DNA from 4 places in the Rossellomorea sp. FM04394 genome. Region 4 is predicted to be linked to each of the others. Evidence: riboswitches for the same ligand, from Rfam matches in the RefSeq annotation. Region 4 holds a riboswitch; each other region holds the start of a gene.

Region 1 (7,649 bases), 410 kb from region 4:
TCCCACTGGAAACCGAAACAGTGATATCGTATTTTCCGGACCCCGCCACACCTGTAAGGTCCCCATCGTCTACCTTCTTATTCTTTAATGGAAGATTGCAGGAGATGTCTCCGCTGCTTGCTTTTCCGTTCAGTTTAAAGCTCGCGTCTTCCGGCAGATCCAGGTTGACACCTCCAGAGCTTACATCAAAATTCAGGTCCCCTTTTAGTGTGTCCATCGAGACCGTTAATTCACCAGATGATAAGTCACCTTCCAGCGGGCCTTCATAATTCGACAACTCCACATCCCCGGAGCTGATATCGACATTCCCTTTTTTTGTGGAGAGAGCATTCACGACCAAGTCTCCGGAAGAACCATCATGTACGAATACATTCGTTTCAAGGTTTTCTAGAATCATGTTCCCAGAACCCATCTCCACAGATAACTCATTCAGCTGCATTCGATTCGCATCGGATTCTCCGGCAAATTGTAAGTTACCGGAGCCTATCTCGATTTCCATGTTTCGATCATACTCTTTTGGAATGTACACGGTTACGTTTGATTTGCGGTTGAATCCTATCCATTCATACCATTTATGCTTTACAGCCACTTCAATGGTGTCGCCTTTTTTATCTAAAGTCATCGTCCCTTTTCCTTCAATGTCAACCTTTACTTCATTCCTTTCTGAAGGGATGACTTCTGTATCGCTGCCTTCCATTTTGAGATCAATATGATCTATTTTGTTCGTTACCTCCATTCGCTCTCCCGATTGACTTTCTTTTGCAAACAAAGATGTATTGTCATTTAAAATGACGTAAAGTGTCCCTAATGCCAGCAGAGCAATGATCACGGCAAAAGCATTTTTCATTAAAACCCCTCGCTTTGGTTTGTTTTTCCATTTCATAATTCTATTTTAATTCAGCTGCCACATCATCACAATGAGCCATAGGATTATTTTTGAATCAGACCAGAGGCGGAGTGCGTGAAGGCTATGTAATAGAAAAAGACCGGTCTCGGGGGACCGGTCTTAACCTTTATTTCGCTATAAACATCTGCGTCCAATAAATCCCCTGGCTGGGATCCTTCGCTGTACCAACGCCAATATGAGTGACTTGTTTGTTTAAAATATTTTTGCGGTGACCTGGACTGTTCATCCAGGCGTTCACAACTGATTCAGGTGTTTTTTGTCCAACGGCAATGTTTTCTGCTGCCGTGGAGTAATCCACCCCGAAGTTCTCCATCATTTCAAAAGGAGATCCATACGTTGGAGACGTATGAGAGAAATAGTCATTTTCCTTCATGTCCTCTGACTTCATCTCCGCCACATTCCCTAACTCTCCATCTATCTTCAGGGCATTAAGTCCATTCTTCTTCCGTTCCTGGTTGGTTAAATCGACTACCTGCTTCACAAATCCACTGGCATCAGAAGTCTGTGTATCCTGCTTGGGCTGCTGTTCCGTTGGTGGTTCAGGCTGACCCGTATTCGGTTCTTGTGCAGGCTGATTCGGCTGCCCGGCTTCATCATTACCGGGCGCATTCTCCTCACCCGGATCTAAATGTGTAAATTCGCGTAAGTCCCCATTTGGATCTATCGGGGCCATGAAACGGTGAAGGGGAGTTTGGTTCCCTTGCTGGTTCCCTTGCATCCCATACATTCCATCTCTTCCATTGTTATCATAGGAAACGGGATCGTAATTCACGTTCTGGGTATCCATCAGATTATCGTTTGTATCGTTATTGTTACAGGCTGTCATCAGCATAAACGGGATGACGGCACAGACTGTTACCGAAAGAAAGCGTTTATTCATGTGTGAACCTCCAGTAGTGTTGATTACCTTTTATAAGGCATTAACAGTCTTTAATATTTACTCTCGCCGTCTTTATTATCCTGTAAAAAATAGGGTTTGCTTCTATGTTTTAAAAGGGGTTCTGAGCTCCTTGGCCGAATAGTTAGTGATAAGGAAGAAGGAGGTTTTTCATTAATGGAACGGAAACGTTTTCGGGAGATAGGAGGCAGTATCGGCTCCTATACATGTGGGGAATATAACAGTATTACCGATGTCGAGGGAGTAAAAGTCGGTCATAAGACCCTTCAATATGAGCATGACGGTACCTTGGTAAGGACGGGTGTCACGGCGGTCTTACCTCATGAAGGAAATCTGTTTCGAGAAAAGATAGCTGCTGCCAGCTATGTAATCAATGGATTTGGAAAAACAGTAGGGACGATTCAACTGGAGGAGCTCGGGCTGCTTGAAAGTCCAATCCTCTTGACGAATACTCTTTCCGTTGGGGACGTTCTGAAAGGGGCGGTTCAATATATGCTCGATGAAACACCTGAAATCGGCGACACAACAGGGACAGTAAATGTCATTGTGGGAGAATGCAATGATGGTTTTCTCAATGATATCCGAGGTCTTCATGTGAAGCCTGAAGATGCCAGGGAAGCCATTCTTCATGCACAATCCGGACCTGTTGAAGAAGGGTGTATCGGAGCGGGAACCGGGATGCTATGTTTAGGATATAAAGGTGGTATAGGGACCAGCTCCAGGGAGTATGCCTTTGGAGAAGAGAAGTATACGGTGGGAGCACTCGTATTAACGAATTTCGGCAAGAGAAAGGATTTAAAGGTTCCCATCCTTAACACCGGGGAGGATAAGGATATACCCGATGGATCAATCATGATCATCTTAGCCACTGATGCACCTCTCAATGAAAGGCAGCTTAAACGACTGGCCAAACGAGCTTCATTCGGTCTTTCAAGAACGGGTTCGTATGCAGAACATGGAAGTGGTGATATTGTCCTTGCGTTTTCTACTGCTCACCGCATTCCACATCACCCCAATCATGATCACACGATTCCTTACTCTTTCATTAAAGAAGACGGCCCGATCATATCCACTCTATTTGAAATGACGGTGGATAGTGTAGAAGAAGCCATATGGAACTCTCTTTGTAAAGCGGAAACCACAACGGGCAGGAATGATCGAAAGGTGGAAGCCATACCTTTAGATTTGCTTTATGGACTGATGAAATAAGACCTGACCTTTATTTGTTACCTTTTTTAGGTTTTTCTTTAATGAAAATTTACTTAACCATTAATGAAATGGGGTATACCTTACATATACGTACGAACTATTTAATTGAAGGAAGTGACAGTCATGAATGATACCCCTATGCCTCTTTCGTTTTTCCAACAGCCCACATTGGAACTTGCAAAGTCTCTGTTGGGATGTGTGTTAGTGAAAGAGACGGAGGAGGGAACAGCTTCAGGTTATATTGTAGAAACGGAAGCCTATTTAGGACCAGAGGACCGGGCGGCTCACAGTTATGGAAACAGACGGACGAAGCGGACGGAAGTCATGTTTCATGAAGCAGGCCGGATCTATACATACGTTATGCATACCCATTGTTTAGTGAATGTAGTGAGCGGTGAACGAGAGAAGCCTGAAGCGATTCTCATTAGAGCCGTTGACCCCCTTGGCGGCTTGGAACTTATGGAAAGAAGAAGGCCCGGTCATTTAAAGAAAAATTGGACAAATGGTCCAGGAAAATTGACGAAAGCGTTAGGTATCACAATGGAGGATTACGGAGGCAGCTTTTTAGCACCGCCTCTGATCATTTCAAAAGGATACCAGCCTGAAAACATTGCGGAAGGAAAACGAATAGGGATCGATAACACTGGAGAAGCCAGGGATTATCCGTGGAGGTTCTGGGTTAAAGACAATCCCTATGTATCAAGATAAAGACTTTTTAAGAATTTTCTAATTTTTACTGAAAATCCACCCCATAAGTACTACGTTTGTGGTATATTTTTCTTATAAGGTGAATTCATCGTATACTGACAATTCGAATGGGAGCTTTGAACCTAAATGATAGATGGGCGCTTACATTTAGGGGAGCTAGTAGCGCAACCGACCACATACGAACGTAGAAATACGTTTTTGTGTGGTTTTTTTTATAAACTATAGAGAGTATAGGGGTCCTATGAACATCTTTACTATTTTTCAAAACAACTATATTTATCATGATTTTCAGCCCTTATATGAAATGGGCGAGCAACAAACCCTCTTTGCATATGAGGGCCTGTTACGAAACAAGTATAACGAAAATCCTGAAAGTGTTTTTCAGTCGGCCATGAAAGCTAATATCTTATATAAGCTTGATACCTTATCCATTTCAAAGGCTCTTGAAAGCTTTTCAGAGAATGGACTGAAGCCCTGTAAGTTATTTCTTAACATTTATATCACGACGATTCTCCACCCAAGCTTTCATACCTATTTTTATGGCCTCATGAAGAAGCATCCTGAAATAAAGGGGCGTCTTGTGCTGGAGATTAATGAGTCGAGTGCGGAGGAACTCTGGCAGAATCCATTATTAAAAGAGTCACTCAAAGAACTTAAGCAATATGGAGTATGGTATGCGATCGATGACTTTGGTCAAGGGACATCCTCCATCAAGAAATCCATTGAATATGAACCGGAAATTATTAAACTGGATCGCTTTTTTGCCCTGAATCTGTCTCAAGATGATAAGAAACAACGATTCCTGTCTTTTTTTAATCAATTCTACGGTAAAGATACGTTGATTGTATTAGAGGGAATTGAAACCAAACAGGATATGCAAGTGGCAAAGGACATTGGGATTACAATCGGGCAGGGCTTTTATCTGGGAAGGCCGAGTCGGTTATTAGCTTAAATGAAAAAGGGGACTTTGAACTATAGGAGTCACCTTTTTTCGTGGTATCTGCAGTGGTTTCGTCAGAATTGAAATAAAATTGAAAACATTTAAAATTTCCATTAAACTGAGGAAAAAGAGAAAAAAAGGGGATCAGGGTATGAGGCTAGTGACATTTCCGCTGAAATTTATGTTCTATTATATTCTTGGGTTGATTGGTATTTTAGCCGTGAGTATTGCTCCTGAAGTATTTAAGGAGAGGGGTCTGTATAATATTGTCGGATTCTTTGAAGAGTTTATTAAGTTTGTTTTTGTATTTTTGGACGGTGAAAACTGGAGCTATTCATATAAAGGGGTAACCGTCGATTTTCTGGACATGCTTTGGGGACCGTATTTATATTCTTTACAGATTATCGGTGGGGCATTGGGTTTAGGTCTGGGAACAGCATTCATCCTTACGATCATTACAGTGTTTTTGCCCCGTTGGGTTACTTCTTCTCTAAAGAAAGTATTAAATCTCTTTGAGACGGTGCCTGACTTAATGTTTGCTTTTATGCTCCAGCTTCTCATTGTATATGTTTTAAAGCATTTCGGCTTTGAATTAATGAAATTTACAGAGTTTGGGGATGAAAAGATCTTTCTTGCTCCGATCATCACCCTATCCATTATTCCCATGATCTCTTTCTTTCGTATTCTTCTTTTCATTATGGAAGAAGAAATGCTTAAACCACATATTGAGTTTGCCCAAAGTAAAGGCATGACGAAAGGCAGGATCCTCTTTGCTCACGTACTGAAAAATATTTCTCCAAGTCTGTTTTACCATGGAAAGCTGATTATATGGGGGATGCTGTCGAGCTTATTTATCATCGAAACGATTTTCAATATGAGAGGAATCACGTACTACATCGTCCAAGACTTCAGACCAATGGTCATAGCCATCTCACTGATTATGATTTACACGCCTTTTTTTGTTGTGTATCAAGGTGTATATCTGTGGATTAATCGGGAAGTCAGTGTTGATCATACCAAATTTAAAAAAGATAAAACGAAGTTGAATGAATGGAAGATATGGAGCTGGCTTTCTACTATTAGACGGCTTTGGTGGCAGCATATGCATAATGGGAAGTTTGCCATCGGGTTCAGTGTCATCTTCCTTTTAATTGTTACGAGCTTCCTTTATCCAATGCTGAAAGAAGATCCGATTAAACAAATTCAGTTTATGAAGAACGATGAGGGACGAATCATCAGCGCACCTCCACATAAACCATTTGGAGAGATGATATTAGGGTCGGATTTCTTCGGTTATAGCATCCTCGATCAACTGATCGTGGGGGCAAAGTATACCCTCTTATTTGCGTTGGTTGTCGCTTCACTGAGGGTTATAGGTGGATTCTATCTAGGTATTGCCTATCATTTTCATTTGAAAGAAAACAGGAAAAATTGGCTTGATCGAATGGTGGATTCCATTCATTTCCTGCCTTTAAGTCTCATTGCATATCTTCTTTTACGACCAGTTCTATGGGGATTGCCCGTCTTGGGATGGGAACACTCCATCTTTGAAAGACTCGTTTTTGAAGCTGTCGTGTTAACGATTCTTGTGCTGCCGTTAACGACGGTTTTAATAGGGAATGAACTGAAATTATTAGGAAAACAGGATTTTGTTCTGTCGGCGAAGCTCTTAGGGGGAAGTAACCGGCATTTGCTATGGACGCATCTATTCCCGCACCTGGCACCAAGATTATTCATTATATGGGGGCAGCAATTTATCCAAACCCTTCTCATCCTTGTGCATTTGGGTTTATTTCATCTGTTCTTGGGTGGAACGATCATTACAGGAGGACTGGTACCCGATCCTCCGAAATCAGGAACGTTTGAATGGTCTGGTCTGATCAGTTCCACTAAAGATTCCCTAATGACCGGAAAGTACTGGATTGTCATTGCACCGTTAGCGGCCTTTATGATTGCCATCATCGCCATGCAGTTAATTGTGCAAGGTGTCAAGGAAATCCAGCAAACGAAGGTAGGTGTATTGGTAAGCAACACTCCAATTAAGAACAAACATAAGCTGGTCAAGAATAAAACCTACCGTCCAGTGACGGAAGATTTTCATTTGGTTCGGGAACAATCCTTTAAGGGATAGGGGGGAGATAGAGAGTGAGTAGAAAGAGTCCTAAATTACCACTAACCGACGAGGAAAGATCGGCACTTCGTAAAGAGAAGATCAGACTGGGAGACATCTTCGAACTGTCTCCCGATGTAATAAGTGAAAAATTAAACATCTCTATTGCTAGAGCCCGGTACTTAGTCGGCATGTCCATTTTCCAACGAATTCCGTCGATCGGACCGAATATGGCGCATAATGTGGTTGAAGATCTTGGTTATCATTCTTTCGAAGACATCAAGGATGAAAAAGGGGAAGACCTCATTATACAGTTGGAAAAGAAGTACGGCGTCTGGATGGACCCATGCGTGGAAGACTCCCTCAGGTGCGTCGTCCACCACGCAAACAATCCGGCATCCAAGAAAAACTGGTGGGACTTCACCACCCAAAGAAAAACCTACCGCCATACCCACGGTTACCCCAGTGACCGCCCAACGAAGGCCTGGGATGAGGGACGTACCATATAATATAAAAAGGCAGGAAGCCACAATCAGCTTCCTGCCTTTATTTACGCTCTCTTCGGGGACGGACTTCATTCGTATATCCTCCTCAAAATGGACATGATAAAGGAAAAAGGAGTGATGTGAGATGAGGATCCTGTTCCTCTGTTTACTAATGACTATTTCCTTTCATGCTTCCGTTTCAGCCCGAAACATCCTGCCCCTTCCAGCCCATCATAATGAACTGGCAATCGTTATTGATGATTTAGGTAATGATATGAAGGGAACAGAAGAGATCCTGAACTTACCCGTCACCTTGACGATTGCCGTTATGCCCTTTCTGCCAACAACCAGGACAGATGCGGAAAAGGCACATGGGCTTGGGCATGAGGTCA
Region 2 (7,649 bases), 380 kb from region 4:
CCTTTTTCAAGTCCTTCGAGATAGCCTGATAAATTCGTCAGGGGGGTCCTTAATTCATGAGAAAGATCTCTCAGCAAACGATTTTGCTTTGCTTTTATGATAGCCGTTCTTTCTGAAAGTTCATTGAAGGCATCATTCAGCTCCTTCACCTCATAGATCAGAGGATTCTTTAGCTTTGTCGGATGCTTTCCTTTTTGCAGCTCTTGAGTTGCTGCTGTTAATTTCTTTAGTGGATGAATCAACCATTTTAATAAAATAAAATGAAATCCGCCTGCAAGGATGAATGCAAGAATACTCACTTTAACTAAATACTCATTTAGGAGGGTTTCTAAGTCAGTTCCTCTAATCTCTTGCTGATTTACGAGTGTACAAGCATAGTTTTTCACGGTAAATCCTGCAATGACAATGACTATGGCAATGATAATGGTGTTAAGGAAAGTCAACTGTGTGAAGATCCCCCACACTTTTTTCCTCTTAAGCCTCAAACTTATACCCCATCCCTCTAACGGTTTGGATAAATGCTTGATGAGTCAATTCTTGAAGTTTTTGACGAAGGTGGCGGATATGGACATCGATCGTTCGTTCCGAAACCACTTTTTGATTCATGTCATACAGGGAATCAAGAATCTGTTGCCTTGAAATCACTTGACCAACATGCGTCATTAAAAAATGAAGGATTCTGAATTCAAAAGTCGTTAATTCCAGGACTTCCCCTTTATAGGTGACCTCGCCCTTCAAAGGCTTCAACGTCAATCCTTTCCGACTGAGCTTCTGGCAGCGTGTCCCTGTTCTGCGCAGCACTGTGTCCACGCGCGTAACGAGCTCAGATGGACTAAATGGCTTTGTGACATAATCATCCGCTCCAGCTTTCAATCCGTGGATCCGCTCTTCTTCACTCGTCTTTGCCGTAACGAAAATAATGCCGATATCACTTTTCTCTTCTTCCCTAATCCACCTGCAAAGCTCTTCCCCTTGAGTTTTCGGAAGCATCAAGTCCAGTATCGCAAAGCATGGGTCATGCTCTTTGAATAGTTGTTTCCCTTCTTCCCCGTCACTTGCTTCAAATACCTCGTACCCTTCTTTTTCAAGGAAAAGCTTTATCAGATTACGGATTTTCATATCGTCTTCAACAATCAGAATCGTTTTATTTTGAACCTTCATACTTTCCCCCTATGTTGAGAAGAGACTAAAGACAGATAGATACGAGCTGATTTGCTGCATCTTCCCGCTGAACACGAGAAATCCCAATGCAATCATCAATGCTCCATTGATTTTAGAAAGCTTTGGCAAGATTTTATTCACCATTTTCATTACGGTAAATGTCTTCGTGATCATCAGTGAGATAAGCAGGAACGGTACCGCTAAACCAATCGAGTACACAATCAACAGCACGACTCCTTGAGTCAATGTACTGGTGGCACTTGCCAATAAAAGGATGGAAGAAAGGGTTAATCCTACACATGGTGACCATCCGCTGGCAAAGGCCATCCCCAGCAGGATAGAACCTAACGTCGTTCCCTTCTTCCTTGTTTCAAACTTTCTCGTATCCTTCATTAAGAAAGAAAAGCTAAGCCAGCCCATCATCTGTAAACCAAACACAATGATGAGAATCCCTGCAATCTGTTCGATATAGATTCGATATTCTGAGAAAATCTCTCCAAGGAAGCTGGCAGAAGCCCCCATTAGAATGAAGATTAGGGAAAACCCTGCAATGAAACCAAATGACCTAAGTAAAACCACCGATCTTTCCACCTGCATTTGTCCTTCTCTTGCCTGACCACCTGTTAAATGACTTACGTAAGCAGGGAGAAGCGGGAACACACAAGGTGAAAAAAAGGATAGTGCCCCGGCGGCTAATGCGAACCAAATAGATACTTCCGTCATACTGATCACTCCTTTACATGAACAGTATGAACAGGAAATGTTAATGTTTGATTAAGATAGCTATCTTTATTTACTATATTCCTACCCTTTTTTCACGACAATATAATAAACCGATGGATGCAAGTGACCCACTGTTGTGTGGAACCCGGATGATTGGAGCTGCCGATCGAGTTCCCCTGAAGAAATCCGATGATCCAGAGGCGGTCCCATTTCTGACTCTACCCTTTCCCAATCCAGGATCAGCCAGATGCCTTCTTCCTTCAGCATATCGTGTAAATCCTGAAATACTTTGATCAGATCGGGAACTTCATGCAAGACAAAAGCGGATACGATTTTATCCAAAGTACCTTTGTTGAAGCTGAGATATTCAAGGGATGATTTCACATAAACGATATTGTCTACATTTTCTTCATTAGCACGGTGTTTCAAGTATTCCAGCATTTCCTGCTGCAGATCTACTGCCTGTACCTTTGATTCTACCGCTTTCGCAATGGGAAGGGTCAGGTAGCCATTTCCACAGCCTAAGTCGGCGACGATATCGTCTTTATTGAGTTTGAGAAGTTCGAGAACTTTGTCCACTGGTACGAGCTCCTGACGTCTTGGGTCGAGGAGCTTTGAAGCTTTATGGTGTTCGAATAAATCTCCGGCCATTGGGAATTCCTCCATTCGTTCATCATACCCTACTATGTATTAGTATCCTGAATCTTTTATATACAAGCAAGTTATTTACTCATAGTTTATCCTATAGGAGAATTATTACAGATTGCATGGATAAATGTGTGTCGAAATTTTGAATAATAAAAGGATTCTCCATGAAGGAGAATCCTTAATTTCTGCTTTTGTAGGATAGGGACTTCCCCTATGATCATAGGAAATCATAGAAGGGAAAACACCGGTTCCCTGATCTTCGATATTCCCATTTCCTACTGAGTATTTCTTTTATAACGAAAAGATTACGATTTAAATTATAAAGTTCTACTTCTTATTTAGTATAAGCATGATTCATGGAAAAGAAGAAGTAGCTTGTATTTATTGCTTCTGACCCTTTCATCGATCGAATGGTGTCTGTATAATCAATCCACGTTACATTTCGCAGCTTCTGATCTAACTTGGCATTAATCTCTTGTTCAATTTCCCTCATCCGTTTCATCAGCTCTCCAAAGTTCATGTTAAAATGAGAGGCTGCCTGTTGATGAGGAGAATGTTTCACAAGTAAGGCCATAAATTCCTCAGACGTCTCGGATCGGCTCGCCAATTCATCTTCAAGATCGACCACATATTGATAGATCTCCCTTTTTTCATTTGGCAGGCCCTTAACAATATCCCGAGCAGCAATTTCCATTAAATGTTCGTTCATCGTATTCACCCCGGCATAAGTCTATACCTTAACCTATTCTCTCTAGTGGCACGACATGCACTATTTCATGTTGTATTTTTTCAAGAAGCGTTCTGCACGCCCTCCTCTATCAGAGAACTTCTGTCTTCCTGTATAAAACGGATGCGTATCCGAACTTACTTCTATTTTTAATAAAGGATACGTGCTCCCGTCTTCCCACTCAATCGTTTCATTGGATGTTTTCGTAGATCCTGTTAAAAAGGAAAAACCGCTGTTCGTGTCCATAAATACCACTTGTTGATACTCTGGATGAATGTCTTTTTTCATTCTTAATTCCCCACCTTAACGTTTAATGTATTACCAACTTGATTTTTTGACGCCGGGTATTTGCCCTTTATGAGCAAACTCTCTGAAAGCGATACGGGACATCTTAAATTTACGGAGATAGCCTCTTGGTCTCCCTGTAACTTCACAACGACTGTTTAATCGGGTCGGCGAGGAATCCCTCGGCAGCTTCCTTAACGCTTCATAATCACCCTTCTCCTTTAACTCCCTGCGTAAATCTGCGTATTTCTGAACAAGTTCCTGACGTTTCTTCTCTTTCACTACCTTTGATTTCTTTGCCAAAATGGTTCTCTCCTTTATTAATCGTAATCATTACGTTTTAAGTACGTATGGTTATTAAACCATACTCTCTTTCTTTTTGCAACGATATTAATTTCCTACAATTTAATGGATTGAACTCTCTTATACTGTTAAAAAATAGATAAAACCGAATGCCATTCATGACCGGCATTCGGTTTTATTCGTCTTATGCTGCCTTTAGCCCTTCTAAAATAAGCATAAAGTATGTAACTGTATTTCCACCACGGCGATTGATGATTTCGATGTCCTGTACAACTCTCTTTACTTCTTCTGCACCGAGACTTTCGATAAGCATTTCACTGAGCTCTTCAGCTGTATATTTACCTACATAAGTAGACTTCAAAGCAGTACGATTCCTTCTACAGAAACTTCTTAATTGCCTTTTTAATTCAGTCAATTCCAACATCATCATCCTTACTACAGATTCAAATCTTATCAAACAAGTCGTATAAAAAAAGCCCACCAAAAAGGCAGGCTAAATGATACTAATAAAAACTTTCGAAATAGTATTCATTGTAATCCATTGTTTTCGGTAACCCGGCCATCGTTATTCTCATCTGAGAATGGTAGACCCGTGGCTTTGCGTCCTAATCTTTCAATTAGTTTGCCCTTATCAATTTGTAGAAACTACAGTTGTCATTATACTAAAAAGTGTAATATTTGAGAAGATTCTTAATGGAAATAGTGAATATTCCCTAGACTTACATTGAACTAGAAAAAACGGCAAAAAATAGACCCCGCTTCTCAGGAAGTGGGGTCGTAAAATTAGAAGTTAATATATTGACGTGGGTTTACAGCATTAGATTTCGATGCATTCCATGAACCTGCATGAAGTTCAAAGTGTAAATGCTGTCCGAAAGAGTATCCTGTGTTACCCATGTAACCGATTCTGTCTCCCTTGTTAACTGCTTGTCCAGTGCTAACAGACGAAGAAGCCATGTGGGCATAAACCGTTGTGAAGGTTTGTCCGTTGATTGAGTGAGTGATATATACTACGTTACCGTAGCTTGAGCTATAGTGACTCTTGATGACATATCCATCAGCAGCTGCAGAGATCGGAACACTGCCGCGAGCTGCAACATCAATACCATAATGATAGCGCTTTTTACCGTTCAAAACGTCCCAACCGAAGTTTGTAGTAATCGTTCCGGAAGCTGGAGATGTCCAGGCACCGGCACTTACTGGCGCACTAGGGGCTGATGGCGCTGGTGCTGCAGATTCTGAAGAAGAACCACCGCTGCTGCTTGTAGTTGCTTGTTGTTGTGCTGCTGCACGTTTTGCCGCTTCAGCTTCCGCTTGACGCTTACGTTCGATTTCACGCTGACGTGCAAGTTCCGCTAGACGTGCTTGTTCAGCCTGGATTTCACCTTCAAGCTGATGTTCCATTTTAGAAAGCTCATCAGATTCTTTTTGAAGATCTTCTTTCTCTACTTCAAGAGAAGCCTGTTGTGCTTCCAACTGCTTGAATAACTCAGCTTTTTGAGCTTTTTGACTATCAAGATCTTGTTTAAGAGACTCAAGACTCGCTTTAGTAGACTCCAGGTCTGCAAGCTTGCCTTCTACTTCTTCTTGTTTCTTTTCTAATTCAGCCTGATCACGTTTTTGTTCGTCCATGATCTTTTTATCGGCACTTACGATTGTATTTACTGCCGTTACGCGGTTGATGAAGTCACCGAAGCTGTCCGCGCCAAGTAGTACATCAAGATAATTTGCAGAGCCGCCTTTTTCCTGGATCGCACGGGCACGTTCTTTCAGTAGTTCATTACGCTCTTTTATTTTTTCTTCTAAAACTTTAATTTCTTCTTTAAGCTTATTGATTTCTGCAGTTGTTTCATCAATCTCTTTTGTTTTTTCGGCAATTTTGGTTTCAGTATCTTTTAATTTTGTACTGATTTCAGCAATTTGTGATTGGATTTCTTGTTGTTTATTGATGTTTTGGTTAATCTCTGATTTTTTCTCATCGATCTTTCCGTTGATTTCTTCTTTTTTTGAAGAAATGTCGTTTTGTTGCTTCTGTAATTCCTCCACACTATGGGAATGAGCGTTAGCGGTTGTCCCTAACGTTGGTAAACTTCCGATTGTTAAGGCTGCTGCAATTGATAATGATATGAAATACTTCTTGTTCAAGCGGCATGCTCCTTTCAGCTTCTATCAACCTATCAAATTTTACACTTTTAAGAACTTACGAACAGACATAAAGCTTCCCCATGCCCCGATCAAGCAACCCATTAATAGAATCAATCCGTTTACTTGATAGATAAAGGGGGTAAAATCCAATATCTGAATAAAATGGTTTTGTAGTTTTGGTTTAATAAAGTCATAAGCATAGTAGTAACCTGTAGTTACAAGAGCGATCGGGATAATAGAACCTAAAATTCCAAGCCATAATCCTTCTAAAATAAATGGCCAGCGCACAAACCAGTTGGTTGCACCCACGAGTTTCATTATCTCGATTTCCCTTCTTCTGGCGACAATCGTAATTTTTATCGTATTGGAGATAAGGAACATGGCTGTAAACAACAGACCGATGATTAACACCAGGCCAACGTTTCGGCTCATCTCAAGTACGTTAAATAATTTTTCGATCTTCGCTTCACCATACAGTGCTTCATTCACATTCTCATACTTGCTGATTTCAGCAGCAATCTTCCCTGTGTCACGAGGATTCTCTGCTTTTACGATAAACACATCGTATAATGGATTATCTTGTTCAAATAATCTGAAATCGTCTCCCAGATCTTTCACAAGATTCTGAAGCTCCTCTTCTTTAGAGGAATACTCTACGGATTCCACTCCACTTATTTGGTTAATCTTCTTTTCTATTTCATCTATTTGAGCTTTTTCAGTACCGACCTCGAGCAGAACGCGCACTTCAACGTCTTTTTCAATATCGGTTGCAACCTTGTTCATGTTTAGCATCAATACCATAAACACACCAACGAGCAGTAAGGTTACGGTAACGGCACTCACTGATGCAAATGTCATCCAGCCATTACGTCCGATGCTTTTGAAACTCTCTCTAAGGTGTCGACCATACGTTCTAGCTTTCATAACCGTAATCACCTCGCTGTTCGTCACGAACAATTCGGCCATTTTCAATGGCAATTACCCGATGCTTGATAGTATTTACGATTTCCCGGTTATGTGTAGCCATGATAACTGTCGTTCCACGGTTACTGATCTCTTCAAAGATGTTCATGATATCCCAAGATGTTTCGGGGTCTAAGTTACCTGTAGGTTCATCTGCAATCACAAGCTTCGGCGTGTTCACGATGGATCTTGCAATGGATACACGCTGCTGCTCTCCCCCGGACAACTCATCAGGCAGCATTCTTGCTTTATGCTTTAGCCCTACCAGATCCAGGACTTCCATGACTCTCTTCTTGATTTGCTTTGGATGTTCTTCTATTACTTCAAGTGCAAAGGCAATGTTTTCATAGATTGTCAGCGATGGTAACAGCTTGAAATCCTGAAATACAACCCCAACGTTTCTTCGTAAGTATGGAACTCTACTATTTTTTAATTTTGCGAGATTGATACCATTTACAATGATATCTCCTTTGGAAGGACGTTCTTCGCGGTACATCATTTTAATAAAAGTAGACTTCCCGGCGCCACTTGGACCCACAACATACACAAACTCGCCTTGCTTAATGTGGACGTTAAAGCCATTAGCAGCCATGACACCGTTGCTGTACTGCTTGTAGACGTCTTTCATTTCTATCATTTTAAAATCACCTAATTTGTATTATGTAGTTACCCTCTTGGCTGTTATCGACATATG
Region 3 (7,649 bases), 280 kb from region 4:
TTTTTAACCCCTTTTGAGTACTTCATATCCTTGGTCAATAAAAGTTCCTGACAGTTTTCAGGAATAGAGTCTGGATCAATACAAACACCAGGTCCATTTTCTGGTCTATCAATTTGATTGAATGCAGGTTCCAGTTCTCCATCACCTGAAATTCCCTCGATAGGAATGATTATTTCTCCATATAACTGTGAAGTTTTTCCTTCATCAGCCCCTTTACTTGTATAGGGGATTTTCAGGTCACCATTACCCGGAAAGGATGGCTTCCTTGTTATTTCGAAAAAGATTTCCGGACGATTGTCATCCATCTGGATCAACTTTGAGTTGGCGATTTCTTGATCTATCACTCTCTTCAATTCAATCAAGGCTTTTTTCCTGTAGTATTCTGGAAGCTTATTAAATCCCTCACTTTTATCTTTTTCTATTTCATCTTGGACAACATTCACTATCCTCGATTTATTCTCCTCCAAAACATTCCTGACTTCCCCCTCTAAATACTCCACACCCATTTCAGCCAACGCAACTGATTGATAGTCGGACTCCACCGCTTTGTTTTGTTTGATACTAGAATAGGATTGTCCCATAAAAGAAAGGGAAATCACCATGAACACAACAATCATCAATAATACCGTCACTAAGGCATATCCCTGCTCATTTGTAGATTTATTCGTCATCTTAATTTCCTTCCAATCGATATAGCACTGTATCAAGGACGATTTCGTTTTTAGAATGGACTTTATCCGAAACGGTAAGGCTTATGTGCTTGCTCGTATCCTCATCTGTTGAATTCTTCACGACCAACGAAAAACACATTTGATCACTACGAAACTTCTCTTTAGGTTTATCTTCATATATCACTTCAATTTCACAATCAGAACTTTCTAATTCATACTCATTAACGGTCTGATGAATCCTCGTCAACTTCATCGTTAGAATATTCGCTTCCTGCTGAATACTATTTTGCGAGACTGCCTTTTTCGTATAATGGATCCCTTGAAAGAAAACATTCCATACAACTGCACCTATAATCGACAAAATGGTTAAAGTAGCAAGGACTTCAACAAGCGTCAGGCCACGTTCGTTATGTATCAATGTAGAAGCCCCCTTAGTCATTTACCATCACGTATCCGTAGGTTTCACTTACTATTTTTTGATCTTCAAGCACTTGGATAAGCAATCGATGAGCTTTTGCTGGAGATGGGGATTCTGTTGCATCCAAATCAGAGTGTTTATTGATCGTTACATTCACCTTAAATCCATCGATTGTGGAAGTGAAATACTGATGGTGCGGGTCTGTCCCTTCATTTTTTATGTAATGTGGAGGCGGTTTATCAAGGCTGCCCCGTTCCTTCCACGCAGCAAGCTCTCCCCTGGCCACGTTCACAGCCTTCATTTTCTCGCCATTATATGTGTTCATCCTGCCCATCTGGGGAAAGAAATTCACAATCGTCAAGAGAACGATCGATAAGATCACCATCGACAAAAGCACTTCAAGTAACGTAATCCCTTTTTCATTTTGCGTCATGATCTCATCCACCTTCCCCTTCAAATGATTATATTTTCCTATATCGATTATATCATTTCCATTCTACCAATCACTCAATCATTTGCTAAAATCAACCAAAAAAACGATGCCAATCTGTCGGTGCCAGGCACCAAAATCATGTTTGGTGCCTGGCACCGATAGATGGCACCGATAGACCGTTATTCTTTTAGATAACCAGATTGGATTCAACAGGAATACCGATCGTAAACGTCGTCCACTCATCGTTTGATTGACAACGAATTTCACCGCCATGCTTCTCGATCAGCTTTTTACAGATATATAGACCGATTCCGGTTCCAAGATCTTTCGTCGTATAGAAAGGTTCAAAGATGGCTTCGATGGTCTCCTCTTTAATCCGTGGCCCATTGTTGGAGATTTCCAGTTTTGTCTTGCCTGCTTCTTCTTCGCAGCAAACGGTGATCTGACGGTGCCCTTCCACTTCTTGCAGGGCGTCAATCGAGTTCATGATGAGGTTAAGAAAAACCTGTCTAAGCTCATCCCTGTTCCCCAATACCCTGATGGCTGTATCACACTTAAAGTCAATGGATACATCACCATCCAGAAGACTCGGATACAAGAATTCAATGGTTTCTTCCAGGTGATTCGAAAGGATGATCTCTTCTCTTGCACTCTCGATTAAATCTTTTCTGGACACATGGAGGAATTGAGAGATACGGTAATTCAATTGCTCAAGCTCATGCTGCATAATATCGAGATACGGTAAGTCGGGATAACCGTTCTGCAAGAGTTTGGTGAAACCGATGATGGAAGTGAGTGGATTTCTGAATTCATGGACAAAGCTCGAGCTCATCTGGCCCAGGATCGTCAGCCTTTCTTTATGGGTCTGATCAATATACAACTCTTTTTCCTGGAGCTGCTGCTCTTTAATTTCCGTATATTTTCTGACGGCCAAGTAGGAAAAACGGTCGAATAACGCATTGATCTCTTCAAAAATGGGCTGTAATTCCCGGAGCTCGATCCCTGAGTTGCTGACCCATTTTATAATGATGCTTTTTCCTATATTCACGTTGTACACAAACTCACTGATATTGACGTTTGCGTTGACCCGTTCCAGTGCGGTTTTGTGTGCAAGATAAGTGATTTCTTCTTCAGTGAGGGGCTTCTCGATCGCACGTTTGACTAATTCAAACATTTTTACCCCATTTTTCAACACTTCTTCTTTATATAAATCGTTTTCTGAAATAACGATGTCTTTTAGCCAATTATGTAAAAATTCCTCTGAGTGATCTTCCAGGAATTGTATCAGCATGGTTGAAGCACTAGTCATTGAATGGCAGTCCCTTCATTCCGTTTATTGTCAAAATATTCGTTGATATCATCATAACAGAAAAAGAGGGATAGGATGATAGTCATTTGGTATTTTATTAGTTGGGGAATAATTGAAACAGATGAAAACAAAATAAGACCAATGTCCGCCCCAGGCGTGATCATTGGTCTTTCTATCATGTTGATAACCTAGAGGCCGCTGAGCTCTTCTACGACTTTTTGAGAAACGGCACCTTCTCCCCCTAGTACAGTATAGTACCACGTTCCATTTTCTGAAATATACTTCCGTACAGGGTCGGGAACCTTATTTTTTTCTACCAGGATGATAGGTTCATAGTATTTGGCGGCGAGTACAGAACCAGTCAGTGCATCGGCGAAGTTTTGACCGGTGGCAACGGTGATGATATCTCCCGGCATTTCAAGCTGTGTGGCGATGTTGACCGATGTTTCGTATCTGTTGGCACCTGAAATCCGTACAGGATTCTTTTTAGCAAGTTGCTTTTGGACTCCCTCCGAAATGGCTGATTTTCCCCCTACGATGATTGTGTCCGTGACATTTTTCAAAGCTTCCTTCGTTTCATCTGCTAATTCATTGGTAGGACTTAACAGGATCGGTATCCCACTTGAGGCAGCAAATGGTGCTATGGATAAGGCATCAGGGAAATTGCCTCCGTAGGCAATGATTGCCTGATCGTAATACCCTAATTCTTTTGCAATATTGGCCGCCGTCTCATATCGTGTTTTCCCGCCGATTCGACGGACATCCAAGCCGTTATTCTTTAGGTCCCTTGCAACATCAGCTGATATTGCACCCTCTCCTCCTAAAATCACAACTTCCTTGGCCCCTAATTCTTTTATTCGTTCTTTTACCTTACCATTTAAACGATCCTTAGGATTTAATAGGATCGGCGCATCTTTTTGGAAAGCGAATGGGGCACCTGCCAATGCATCAGGGAATGTGGTGTCCCTTGCTAAAACAACTGTTTCGGCCCCGTCTGGCCATCCTACTTTTGAGATTTCAATCGCAGTTTCGTGCCGGTCGTTTCCATAAATCCGATACACATTATCCACGGTTTCTTCTCCAGTGAATGCAGTCAACCCATATACTCCATCCCCGCCAAACATATTCAGGTCAGTGGCTGCAAGATAATACGAGCCAGGAGGTAGTGAATAATAAATCTGGAGATTATCGCTTCCATCTTCCAGCCATTCATCAGGATAAACAGGCTCGCCTTCCGGGGTGAAAAGCAAATACCCAAGATCATTGAGAGTCGTCAATGTCGAGCCGTAAATATACGTATCCTGCGTTTCATCAATATTTAAGCTATAAAAATCCAGGTCCTCTGCCCACCAAAAGGTGCCGAGTACGATGTCGTCGAGGCGAATGAAGTCAGCCTGGTAAGGATAATCATTGGGTTCCTGCTCATAAACTTCACCCATCAACCTCATTTCATCGGATTTCTTTAATCCTTTCATCCTTTCTTTCAGCCTGGTGAAGGTTGAGTCATCAAGTGTCGTAGATGATTGTTTCTTAGAGAGAGTGTGAATTTCTTTCTTAATGGATGGGTGCTCAAACGGTCCTTCGGCAAGCGACGGTGAAACACTAAAACAGAAGATTAATAGAAAGGCAAATAAACCGGTACTGATTTTTTTCATGATCCCAGCCCCTTCGAATTGAAAAATTATGTAACACCCAACAATAAGTTGGTTTACAAACTTATATTATTTGAGAAAGGTGAATTCTAGACGTGAAAATTTGGTTCTATTGTCTTACTGGTTGGTGATAATGTGGAAGGTATATCATGATTTAGATGAATGGTGAGGTAGATGGTAGAAAAGAAAACAATTAAGAGTGAATTGGATGGCGACTACTATAGATGTAAAACTAACCAATAAAAAAGAATCAAAACAGATGCGTACACGGTAACTGGCTGGCATCGTCTCCCGGACTGAAGCCCCTATAGCTTTGCGTCACCATTTTTCAATGGGTTTGCCTTTATCGTACGCGTTGTAGAAGTATTTAAAATACTAGTTTTAGAATAAGCGTTTCCTTGGCTTTTGGAAGACCTTCATAAAGATGCTATTCTCTTCTGATTTGAAAAACTTGATTCCTATTATCTTTAACGGCGTCCATACTTCCTTCATATAATATCCAGGCATTCGCAATCCCCCCTTGCAAACAATCAAATTTATTAATTAACAGTTATTACTTATATTCCCATTATAATAGAAAAGTCAGAATAATCTAGCATTTAGGCATAAATACTTATCGACAACTTTCTTATAGAGGGACGGACCTCCTATAGGAGGTCCGTCCCTCAGGTTACATTAGTCCTTCTGTCAGGATTTTGACAATGAGAGGTCCTAAAGACACGATGAAGATGGATGGAAAGATGAAGAAAACCATGGGAAAAAGCATTTTGACGGGAGCTTTCATGGCTTGTTCCCGGGCCGATTCCCTTCTTTGTTCCCTTATCCGGACGGTTAGGTTCCGGATGACCTTTGACATCCCCACACCAAGATAGTCAGCTTGGATCATGGTGGTCAAAGTGCTTTGCAGGGAATCCGATGGTACCGTCATCCGTAGTTCATAGAAGGCTTCCCTTCTTGATTTCCCTCGTTTCATATCTTCCAGGACGAATAAGAACTCCTCGGAAAGAGGTCCCTTTTTCTTTTGACAGACGGTTAAAATGGCGGCATCCAACCCGAGGCCGGCCTCTATCAATAAATTCACTGTATCAAAGAAATCCGGCATATCCCGATTGATCCGGGCGATTCGACGGGTCTTTTTTTTGCTTAAGTAGAACGTGCAGTATTGAAAGCCAAGAAAGAAAACGCCAAAGGCCAGAAGCAGCGTCATCACCATACTGTCTGCCATGGGAGCAAAAAGGAAGAAAACGGCCGTTCCCCCTCCTATGCTAATAAGCAGTTGAATCAATCGGAATTCAAGTGCTGTCAGCCTGCCTGAATAACCTGCATCCCGGATGAGATGATCGAGCTTCTTTTGTTTCGCTTTGCTCGTTTTTCTACTAATCAGCTGCAGTCCACGATTCCATAATCGCGAGAAAGGGCGAAAGGACTTCTTTTTGCCTTTTATCTTTTCCATAGATTCTACCTGATGTATATCGTTGAAATAATGTTTGATGCGATGGTCCATGGCAATCCTTTTCCTACTAAGGGTTAAGAGGATGGCTGCCGATAGGCACGTGAATGAACAGATAGCCATTAAAAAAAAGAAAATACTCATGTTTTACACCTCAATCCGCAGGATCTTCTGGATTGAAAACCAGCCAATCAATACCAGTAAACCAGCAAGGACAAGCATGGCTACCCCCATCGGATGGTGAATGAGGGGACCGAAATATTCAGGATCCACCGCATATAAATAGAATCCCAGCCCGATTGGTAGCAAGGTGATGACCAAAGAAGATAGCTTACCTTGAGAAGTCAACGTATTCAACTCGCCCATTATTCTCACTCTCCCCCTGATGGTATCCTCCATCGTTTCCAGTAATTCAGCTAAATTCCCCCCGCTCCTCCGTTGAGCAATGATGGCTTCGAGGGCTACCTCTAACTCTTTATTGGGCAAGCGGTAAATCATTTCTTCAAACACTTGTTCAAGTGGCACCCCCAGTCCTGCTTCACGGACCGCCCGTTGGAATTCTGGTCCGATGGGCGAAGGCATTTCCTTTCCTACAAGCTGCATCACCTGCATAAAGCTGAAGCCTGCCCTCATGGAATTCGCCATCATTCCCAGAGCATCAATCAGCTGTAACGGCAAGGCTTGTAATCTTTTTTTCCTTCTCTTCGACATGACCAGCCCAGGAAGGAGGAAACCAATCGTCAAGCCCGTCACAGTCAGCACCCAATGTACCTGAAGGATCAGGAGCAGCAAAGAGAAGGAGATGGCGCTCATCAATCGATAAGCAAAAAATTGTTCCGGTGACATGGAACTGCCGGCTTGTAATAAAAGGGCTTTTGTTTTCTGACTGAACCGTACACCTTCGAATGCCTTGGCAAGCTTCATACTGATCTTCTCAAGTGGCGGGTTATGTTTCACTGCACCTTCCTCGCTTTGTCGGGAGGAAGGTGCGCCAAAATATCGATCCACACGCTTTTGAACATGTCTTTTTTTCATCATCACTGAAAATAGTAAATAGAAGAAACAGGTTGTCAGAGTGAATATACTTAAAATCCAAACACCATTTTCCACATTACCACTCCCCCTTGAACCAGGAAGAGGATACGGTTAAGCCATTTCCTTCAAGTTGCTCAATGAAAGTTGGCCGGATACCCGTCGACACAAATCTTCCCTGCACTTTCCCATCATGGGACCATCCTGTTTCCTTATAATGAAAAAGGTCTTGAAGGACAATGGTTTCCCCTTCCATCCCCTGTACTTCTGTAATATGGGTGATTTTTCTGGAGCCGTCTTTTAAACGGACCTGTTGGACAATGACATCCAGGGCATTGGCAATCTGTTCCCGGATAGCACGGACCGGCAGATCAAACCCGGCCATCATGACCATGGTTTCCAAGCGTGCCAGCATATCCCGTGGCGAATTCGCATGCCCGGTGCTCAAACTTCCGTCATGTCCCGTGTTCATCGCTTGAAGCATATCCAGTGCTTCTGCGCCCCTCACCTCACCTACCACAATCCGGTCCGGACGCATCCTCAATGCATTTCGGACCAGATCCCGGATCGTGATTTCCCCTTTCCCCTCAATATTCGTCGGTCTCGATTCAAGGGAAATGATGTGGTCTTGAGAGAGCTGCAGTTCTGCTGCATCTTCAATGGTCACGATTCGTTCATCATGAG
Region 4 (7,649 bases):
AAAGCGGATCAGGCATCCATGCGGGCATTTCCTGAAATGCTCCTGGAACGTATGGATTCAACATCCATCCCGACAGAGAAAGGACTTTCCCTTCCTTTTAATCAAAAGGTGGGACCTCTTAATACGGGTGTGTATATGCAAGAGGCGATTCCTTCTTTTCTTCAGGGAGACCTTCAGGAAACAGGAAGAAACTTGGACATTGCACTACTGGACGGTTCCATGCCGACAAATGGGGAAGCAGGGACAATTGGATCCGTTTTTCTCACGGTGGAAGGTGCGGATGGAAATCCACGCTATACACGAAACGGGAATCTGACTGTGAATGGGAACGGCTTTTTAACGTCGAACAGCGGTTTTTATATTCTGGATGAAAATGGTGAGCGCATTCAACTGGACAGTGAGCAGTTCACGGTTGGGGAAAAAGGACAGATCGTTGTCGATGGAAGAATTGTGGCATCTTTAGGCGTTGGCTATTCAGACAATCCCAATCGACTTGTGAAAGAGGGAGACGGGTTATTTGCGACAGAAGGCAATGAGCCTCTTCCAAATGCTTATGAGGAAAACGATGTTTCTTTTACCATCAAGCAGGGCTTTCTTGAAAGGTCCAATGTGGATGCTTCCCGTACGATGACGGATATGTTATCAGCGTACAGAGCCTTTGAAGCGAATCAAAAAGTCCTTCAAGCGTATGATCGAAGTATGGAAAAAGCAGCGAACGAAATTGGACGGGTCAACTGATAGTTAAAGATTGTAAATGAATTTCGCCACTGAATACCTTATAATAGGGGGGAACACGTCTTGAATCGAACGATGATTACAGCAACCAACACATTAGGTCAATTGCAGAAACAAATGGACATGATTGGTCATAATCTCTCGAATTCAGATACAATTGGATATAAGCGAAGGGAAGCGACATTCTCTGAGCTACTTGTGCAGCAGGTTAAGAATCAACGTATAGATAAATTTGAGCCAGGTAGACTTACCCCCCTTGGAATACGGGAAGGCAGTGGTGCAAAGCTTTCACAGTCTCAATTGATCTTAAACCAGGGATCTTTAAAATCAACGGGCCGCCAATTGGATTTTGCTTTAACAAATGAGGGTCAGTTCTTTAAAGTCCTTGCTGCTGATGATAACGGGAGTGCCGTGCGCTATACGAGGGACGGGGAATTCTTTGTCAGTCCAACCGGGAATGGAGAAGCGATGCTTGTAAACGGAAGCGGCTTGCCGGTCCTGGATGAGAACGATAACTATATTACATTTTCGGAAGATGCTTCTTCCTTTCAGTTAGGGGACAATGGAACGCTGACGGTTATGGATTCAGGCGGAGCTAATCAGCAATTCAACCTGGGAATCGTCACGGTTGAAAAGCCTCAGTTCCTTCAGCAGTTTGGCGGTAACCTGTTAGGTTTACCAGTGAACCTGGACGGGCTGGGTGTTACGGAAGATGAAATCGTAACGAATGTCGTTGGCAGAGGACGTGCTGATATCTCAATGATTCAGAATTCGTTAGAGGCATCAAACGTTGATATAAGCAAAGAAATGACGGACATGCTGAATGTCCAACGATCATATCAATTTCAGGCCCGCTCGATTTCCCTTGCAGATCAAATGATGGGCCTTGTAAATGGGATACGCTAAAAGGAGTTAAATGCTATGAGTGAAAAAGAGCTACTACAAGAAGAGAAAACGACAAGAGAAGCAGTAAAAGCAGAAAAAAAAGTCAAGCAAAAGGACGAATCCAAGCCGACGCGCTGGGTGCGTGTACGCATGCTGCCGATCTGGCTCAGAATCCTTCTGTTTATCCTTCTTCTTGCAGGAAGTCTCGCACTGGGTGCCGTCATAGGCTTTGCAGGCATCGGAGACGGCAAAGCAGCCGACGTATTCAAAGCAGAAACCTGGCAGCACATCATCGACATCGTCAAAAAAAATTAACTTTTTGAGGGACGGACCTCGAAATATTCAGCTTAGGGCAAAGATTCCTGATATCACGTGGGTTCATTGTAATTGAGCTTAGTATTCGAGGTCCGTCCCTTCCCAAGCAGATAACCTGCCAACAACATAACCCTAACTATTGAAGGATTGCACTCTTTGTATATGGAGGCAATCCTTTTTCACGGGGTGTAAATATAGGGACGGACCTCGATTTTGCAATTCTTCATAAAAGAACCCAGACTTCATAGGCTTTTAATGCAGATGGGCAATATTTGATGAGGTCCGTCCCTCTCCAGGTTGTTGCCTTTCCACATTCACTTTAGATACAATAAGGTGTACATACATATTGGTAGGAGGAGTTTTAAATGCTTGATATTAATCAAATTAAAGAAATCATTCCCCATCGTTATCCGTTTTTGTTGGTGGATAGAATCCTTGAGGTGGAAGAAGGCAAGAAAGCAGTGGGGATTAAGAATGTAACGGCGAATGAGGAGTTTTTCAATGGACATTTCCCTGATTATCCTGTTATGCCTGGTGTGCTGATTGTAGAGGCGCTGGCTCAGGTTGGAGCTGTGGCCATGCTGAAAGTGGAAGATAATCGTGGACGTTTGGCCTTTTTTACAGGCATTGATAAATGTCGTTTCAAGCGCCAAGTTAAGCCGGGAGATCAGCTGAGACTTGAGGTTGAAATGATCCGCTTTAAAGGGCCTATCGGTAAAGGCAAAGGCGTGGCGACGGTTGACGGTGAGGTTGCCTGCGAATTGGAAATGATGTTTGCTCTTGGAGATAAACAAGAATAGTCTATTTGTAACTGGGTTTGGTGTGATTCGTTCACTTCAGGCCCGTTTTTTTTGTCAAATGCTCAAATAAAATTTCTCCAAAAAAGTTCCCTTCAAAATGCAAGTTAATTCATTTTCAGGGAATGCTAACGAAAGACCAAAGTAACGGTCTTACATTAACTAACATACACGTTAGAAAGGAGTAATACATCATGAGCAAAAAATTATTATCAATTCTTGGTGGATCAGCACTTGCTGCCATGCTTCTTGTAGGATGTAATGCAGACCAGGAGCCTCCTCCGGAAGATGAGGCACCAACAGAAGAAGAAATGCCTGAAGAAGATGGCATGAACGAGAATGACGGCGACATGGGTGAAGAGAATTTACCTGAGTCAGAAGACCAAAACGAGCAAGGTGACAAAGATGCAGCGAAGGATAACAACACGCCTGAAGAAGACGCTGTGGAAGATGATAAAGATATGCAGGATCCGGATAATAAGGACGAGTAATGATAGGGCGCAGAGGCTTTAAGCTTTCTGCGCTATTTTTCTTTTCTTATAGTGCATGTTAAAAATGGTAAGACATCTATATTACCAGCATCAATTCCCCTTCGAACTAAGTCTTTTAAACTGAATGAACTGAATATATTCTAAAAACTCCTGCTTTGTTAAACCTTCCTCAATGGCCATTGTTACTAATTGGATCCATTCCTCATCAATATCAGGCTTAAAGTCAAGTACCTGGTTCAACGCTACTCCAAGTGCTGCAGATAATTTATCAAGGATCTGTATACTGGGGTTCTTTTGGATTCCCCTTTCTATTGAACTTATATAGGACTTAGATATACCAGACTGTTTAGAAAGCTCAATAATGGTCATTCCTTTTTTCTCCCTATAGTTTTTTATCTTTTCACCTACCATTAATCACAGTCCTTTCCCAACTCTAATATATTCATTATATAGAACATATTGTTTTTTATAAATAACAAAATAGTAAGAAATTGAAAGAAAATTCATAATAAAGAACAATCAAGCTGGATTTTTGCCCTATTATGGCTGAATGAGAGACTTTAGACTTATATAAAAGAATTATATACTAAATTAAATAGTTCTTTAAAAAGAACAAGCGTTTCGTCGATTATTAAGGATTTGAAAGCAGGGAGGGAGTCAGGAAATTGTATAAAAAAATTTGCAGACGTTGTACACGGGCATCATATAGTAGTTCTGAATCTGGAAAATGGTTATGTCCTTCCTGTGGCAATGATTTAACGGAATGTTCTTTTTATAAAGCAACATCATTTCAGGATATCACTCAAAAAGTCACAACAATAAGGAAAAAATTAGAATCTTATAACAAGAACGTTTAATGCTCCATCCAAATTAATTCGACAAATTTCTCTTGAATATCAAATAATTTGAAGAAAATAGTGGATATATATTCTAAAAAATGTAAAATAATAGGTGTATGTGTAAAAATAAAGGGTAAATATTATTGTCAGAAAAGACAAAAAACAACATAGGAAATAGAATTCTATTAGTATAATAGAATCAGTAATAACGAATTAGTCAGATAAAGGCAAACCTATTGAAAGGTAGGGACGCAAAGTCACAGATCTAAGGTGGGGGAATACGCTTTTCTCGATAAGGAAGGTTACGGAGCGTATTTAAAGCTATGATGGCTGGATTGCCTGAAATACTAGATAGTATTTTAGGAGGGGAAATTGATGACAAATCGTGAACTTGATATGGAATGGGTAGAGTTGATCAAACAAGCGCTGGAAGCAGGAATACCAAAAGCGGAAATAAGAAAGTTTCTCCACAGTCAGACCCCACAAATGAAAGAAGGTTACAAGGTGATTTAAAATAAATAAAGTCTTGCGAACAATCGCAAGACTTTATTTATTGCCTAGCTTCCATTTGTTAAACTCGATAAATTCGCGAAACTGCTCTTTTGAAATGCCAGAATCCATAGCTTCTTCGGCAATTTTTAGCCATTCGTGATCGACATTTTGATTATCCGGTTGATCATGCAGTAAAGCATCCAATGGGATCCCTAATGCAGCCGAAACTTTCTCAAGGAACTGAATGGAAGGGTTTTGTTGAAGGTTACGCTCTATAGAACTTAAATATGATTTAGCGACGCCTGCTTTTTCAGCTAGTTCTGTCATGGACATTCGCTTTTCCTGCCTATATTTTTTAACTCTTTCACCAATCACTGTTCACACCTGCCTAGAACTTCATTATAAAAGGGAATGAAATAAACGTATAAGTTTATTATAGCAAACAGTTATACCCTGCTCTATATAAAGTTTACATAATTTCGTATAATTAAACGCTAGGTTTTGCAGTTGCCGGAATACGCGGTTTCGATACCATTTTCTCACGAAATTCACGGATTAATTCCTCGCCAGAATACCCCTTTTGCACTAAGTCATCAAGTAATAATTCAGCATATTCATTGCGTTGTTTCTTCAATTTCCCCTCAAACATAATGCTAATATGATCATCCATTTCTTTAATACAACGGATGGAGGTCATGAAAGCAGCCGGATCGTTGGCTTTATGGGAAATCACGACTTGGATTTCCAAATCCTCATTCCTTTGCTGAGCCTCTTGAAAAAATTCGATATATTCATTGGACAAATAGGTTTCGACAAGCCACGTACTTTGTCCATCTTCTTTATTTATAATCAGACCGTCCACAATTTCAAAGTCACGCAGTTCATCGTTTTCCACTACTTGCAGTGAAATAACTTTAAAGGTTTTCATGAACGAACATCTCCCATTTAAAGGTTTTATAAAATTATATCATAGTAGGAATTGTTTCCCTAACAAATTCCTCGATGAAAAAAAGAACGAAAGATGCAATTTTGTGTTTATGAGCCCGATTTCGATCAAAAAACGCAAAATCTCCCTAGGGGAATTTCCGAAATTTAAGCCATTTTTGCCTCGAATTTCGGAAATCCATGATTTTACAAGATGAGAGAGATGGTTGTAAGATGAGAGCATCATATGAGAAAGGAGGAAACGAATCCAATTGATCAACCAAGTGACCATCGTTGGAAGGCTGACCAAGGACCCCGAAACAAGAAAAACAATGGAAGGAAAATCGATACTTAACGCAACGATAGCTGTGAATCGCAACTACAAGAATCAAAAAGGCCAAATTGATACAGATTTTGTACTCTGCACCATTTGGAACCGGGCAGCCGATAATATGGAGAAATATTGCCGAAAGGGATCTGTCGTTGGAGTGACCGGTCGCATACAAACTCGGTATTATGAAAATGATCAGGGAAAGCGCACGTATGTAACGGAAGTCGTCGCTGAAAATGTCAGGTTTATGGACAGCAAACGGGAGCCGGTAAATGCTTCCGACCCAAACAAAAAAGAGCCAATCGAATTACCGTTCTAACATTTTTAAAAGGGAGATGGAGTTGTGGCCACACTGCAAGATCTTGAACAAAGAATCATCCGAATGGAAAAGTTAACAGAGGACCTCATCAAAAAAGTAGCAAGAGCGAATGTCGAAAATTTCTATTTATCTCAACGGGTGACTGCCCTCGAGCAAGGATATGAGTACCCGAATCCAGTATTGAAAACCTCGTCATAAGTAAAACAACCTCACCCAGAATTCTTTCCATACGAAAAATCCAACCAACCTAATAAGCAGCTGTCTCAAATTCCAATGGTCACCGCAACATGCCTCAACCATACCTCGTTAGAGATAAACATGTGTAGCAGTGAGTAAAGTAGCAGTCGTTCCCCTTATTGTCTTCATATTGAGCCGGTTTCCTTTTGGGGAGCCGGCGTTTTTTTGATTGGTAAGAGAGCGATTGAATTAGATCTTTGCCCGTGATGAACGGTAATGATTTCAGTTATTCACAATTTGGCACAAGTTTTGTGGAAAGTGGCTCAACGAACGCTGAAAGTGGCACAACAAAGTCCAGAAGTAGCACAAGTTTGCTTAAAAGTGGCTCAACAAAACAAGTCGGCATAAAAAATCGTATACATTTTACGATTATATTTGTAATAATGACCAAGAAAGTTTCAAACCTAAGCCTAATTTGTCAAAACCCTTTTAAAAAACCCCCCATTAGCTACTAGTAAACGCCAGCTCACCCAATTGCCACACCTATCAAAAAACCTCTTTCCCACAAAAGGAAAGAGGCCATTAACAATTATTCCAACACTAACAACGACTTCAAGTCCTGATCAGACAATTCGGTAACCCACTGATCACTGCGGATGATTTCATCGTTCAATGCCTGCTTTTTCGTCAGCATCGCATCGATTTTTTCCTCAAGGGTACCTGAAGAAACAAGTTTATGAACATGAACGAATCGCTGTTGTCCGATACGATAAGCACGGTCGGTTGCCTGGTTTTCAACAGCCGGGTTCCACCAGCGATCGTAGTGAACGACGTGGTTGGCAGCTGTCAGGTTCAAACCGGTTCCGCCTGCTTTCAGTGACAGCAGGAATACTGGGAACTCGCCATTCTGGAATTTCTCCACGAGTTCATCGCGTTTTCCTTTTGCCATGCTGCCGTTCAGGAATGGAACATCGACGTTGAACTCTTCTTTCATTACTTCCTGGATCATCTCACCCATTGAAATATATTGAGTGAAAATCAGGCAAGCTTCGCCGGACTCCAGAGCGGTTTCCACGATGTCCTTCAGCTTCTGCATCTTTTCAGAGCGGGACAGGATTGATTTTGGATCCGGTTCCTTTAAATAAAGAGCAGGGTGGTTACAGAGCTGCTTCAGTTGGTTGAGCATTTGCAGGATCAATCCTTTCCGCTCAAATCCACTCAGCGTTTCAATCTTCGCTAGAGTGTCTTTCACCAGCTGTTCATATAGGGCTGCCTGCTCAGCGGTAAGGTGACAATATTCTTTTTGCTCCAGTTTTTCAGGCAGATTCAATTCCACTTCAGGGT

What was found. Region 4 has a riboswitch for cyclic di-GMP ahead of ACCB35_RS21230 (anti-repressor SinI family protein). Riboswitches for the same ligand answer to the same signal wherever they lie in the genome.
Region 1: linked by a shared signal. The riboswitch ahead of ACCB35_RS01090 (EAL domain-containing protein) and the one ahead of ACCB35_RS21230 (anti-repressor SinI family protein) in region 4 are both predicted to bind cyclic di-GMP.
Region 2: linked by a shared signal. The riboswitch ahead of ACCB35_RS19490 (hypothetical protein) and the one ahead of ACCB35_RS21230 (anti-repressor SinI family protein) in region 4 are both predicted to bind cyclic di-GMP.
Region 3: linked by a shared signal. The riboswitch ahead of ACCB35_RS19950 (cell wall-binding repeat-containing protein) and the one ahead of ACCB35_RS21230 (anti-repressor SinI family protein) in region 4 are both predicted to bind cyclic di-GMP.

The regions. Positions count from the first base shown of each region.
Region 1 is NZ_CP168654.1:191,112-198,760, forward strand. It holds gene ACCB35_RS01070 (DUF4097 domain-containing protein) at 1-847, opposite strand, end outside; gene ACCB35_RS01075 (CAP domain-containing protein) at 1,014-1,787, opposite strand; gene ACCB35_RS01080 (P1 family peptidase) at 1,962-3,014, shown strand; gene ACCB35_RS01085 (DNA-3-methyladenine glycosylase) at 3,138-3,722, shown strand; cyclic di-GMP riboswitch class II at 3,825-3,905, shown strand; gene ACCB35_RS01090 (EAL domain-containing protein) at 3,964-4,674, shown strand; gene ACCB35_RS01095 (ABC transporter permease subunit) at 4,814-6,793, shown strand; gene ACCB35_RS01100 (helix-hairpin-helix domain-containing protein) at 6,808-7,281, shown strand; gene ACCB35_RS01105 (divergent polysaccharide deacetylase family protein) at 7,430-7,649, shown strand, end outside.
Region 2 is NZ_CP168654.1:3,865,925-3,873,573, forward strand. It holds gene ACCB35_RS19455 (ATP-binding protein) at 1-464, opposite strand, end outside; gene ACCB35_RS19460 (response regulator transcription factor) at 475-1,161, opposite strand; gene ACCB35_RS19465 (cytochrome c biogenesis CcdA family protein) at 1,171-1,884, opposite strand; gene ACCB35_RS19470 (class I SAM-dependent methyltransferase) at 1,966-2,535, opposite strand; gene ACCB35_RS19475 (hypothetical protein) at 2,867-3,241, opposite strand; gene ACCB35_RS19480 (type B 50S ribosomal protein L31) at 3,302-3,547, opposite strand; gene rpsN (30S ribosomal protein S14) at 3,578-3,847, opposite strand; gene ACCB35_RS19490 (hypothetical protein) at 4,032-4,304, opposite strand; cyclic di-GMP riboswitch class I at 4,394-4,484, opposite strand; gene ACCB35_RS19495 (murein hydrolase activator EnvC) at 4,631-5,992, opposite strand; gene ftsX (permease-like cell division protein FtsX) at 6,032-6,916, opposite strand; gene ftsE (cell division ATP-binding protein FtsE) at 6,906-7,592, opposite strand.
Region 3 is NZ_CP168654.1:3,966,233-3,973,881, forward strand. It holds gene ACCB35_RS19930 (hypothetical protein) at 1-515, opposite strand, end outside; gene ACCB35_RS19935 (type II secretion system protein) at 673-1,089, opposite strand; gene ACCB35_RS19940 (prepilin-type N-terminal cleavage/methylation domain-containing protein) at 1,103-1,522, opposite strand; gene ACCB35_RS19945 (histidine kinase N-terminal domain-containing protein) at 1,710-2,813, opposite strand; gene ACCB35_RS19950 (cell wall-binding repeat-containing protein) at 3,020-4,486, opposite strand; cyclic di-GMP riboswitch class I at 4,750-4,835, opposite strand; gene ACCB35_RS19955 (hypothetical protein) at 4,865-4,990, opposite strand; gene ACCB35_RS19960 (type II secretion system F family protein) at 5,154-6,077, opposite strand; gene ACCB35_RS19965 (type II secretion system F family protein) at 6,081-7,043, opposite strand; gene ACCB35_RS19970 (CpaF family protein) at 7,045-7,649, opposite strand, start outside.
Region 4 is NZ_CP168654.1:4,248,997-4,256,645, reverse strand. It holds gene ACCB35_RS21260 (flagellar hook-basal body protein) at 1-738, shown strand, start outside; gene ACCB35_RS21255 (flagellar hook-basal body protein) at 799-1,641, shown strand; gene ACCB35_RS21250 (DNA-directed RNA polymerase subunit beta) at 1,657-1,935, shown strand; gene fabZ (3-hydroxyacyl-ACP dehydratase FabZ) at 2,301-2,735, shown strand; gene ACCB35_RS21240 (hypothetical protein) at 2,927-3,223, shown strand; gene ACCB35_RS21235 (helix-turn-helix domain-containing protein) at 3,314-3,634, opposite strand; cyclic di-GMP riboswitch class I at 4,279-4,405, shown strand; gene ACCB35_RS21230 (anti-repressor SinI family protein) at 4,438-4,575, shown strand; gene ACCB35_RS21225 (helix-turn-helix domain-containing protein) at 4,609-4,929, opposite strand; gene ACCB35_RS21220 (YwpF-like family protein) at 5,042-5,482, opposite strand; gene ACCB35_RS21215 (single-stranded DNA-binding protein) at 5,751-6,128, shown strand; gene ACCB35_RS21210 (hypothetical protein) at 6,153-6,326, shown strand; gene ACCB35_RS21205 (DEAD/DEAH box helicase) at 6,895-7,649, opposite strand, start outside.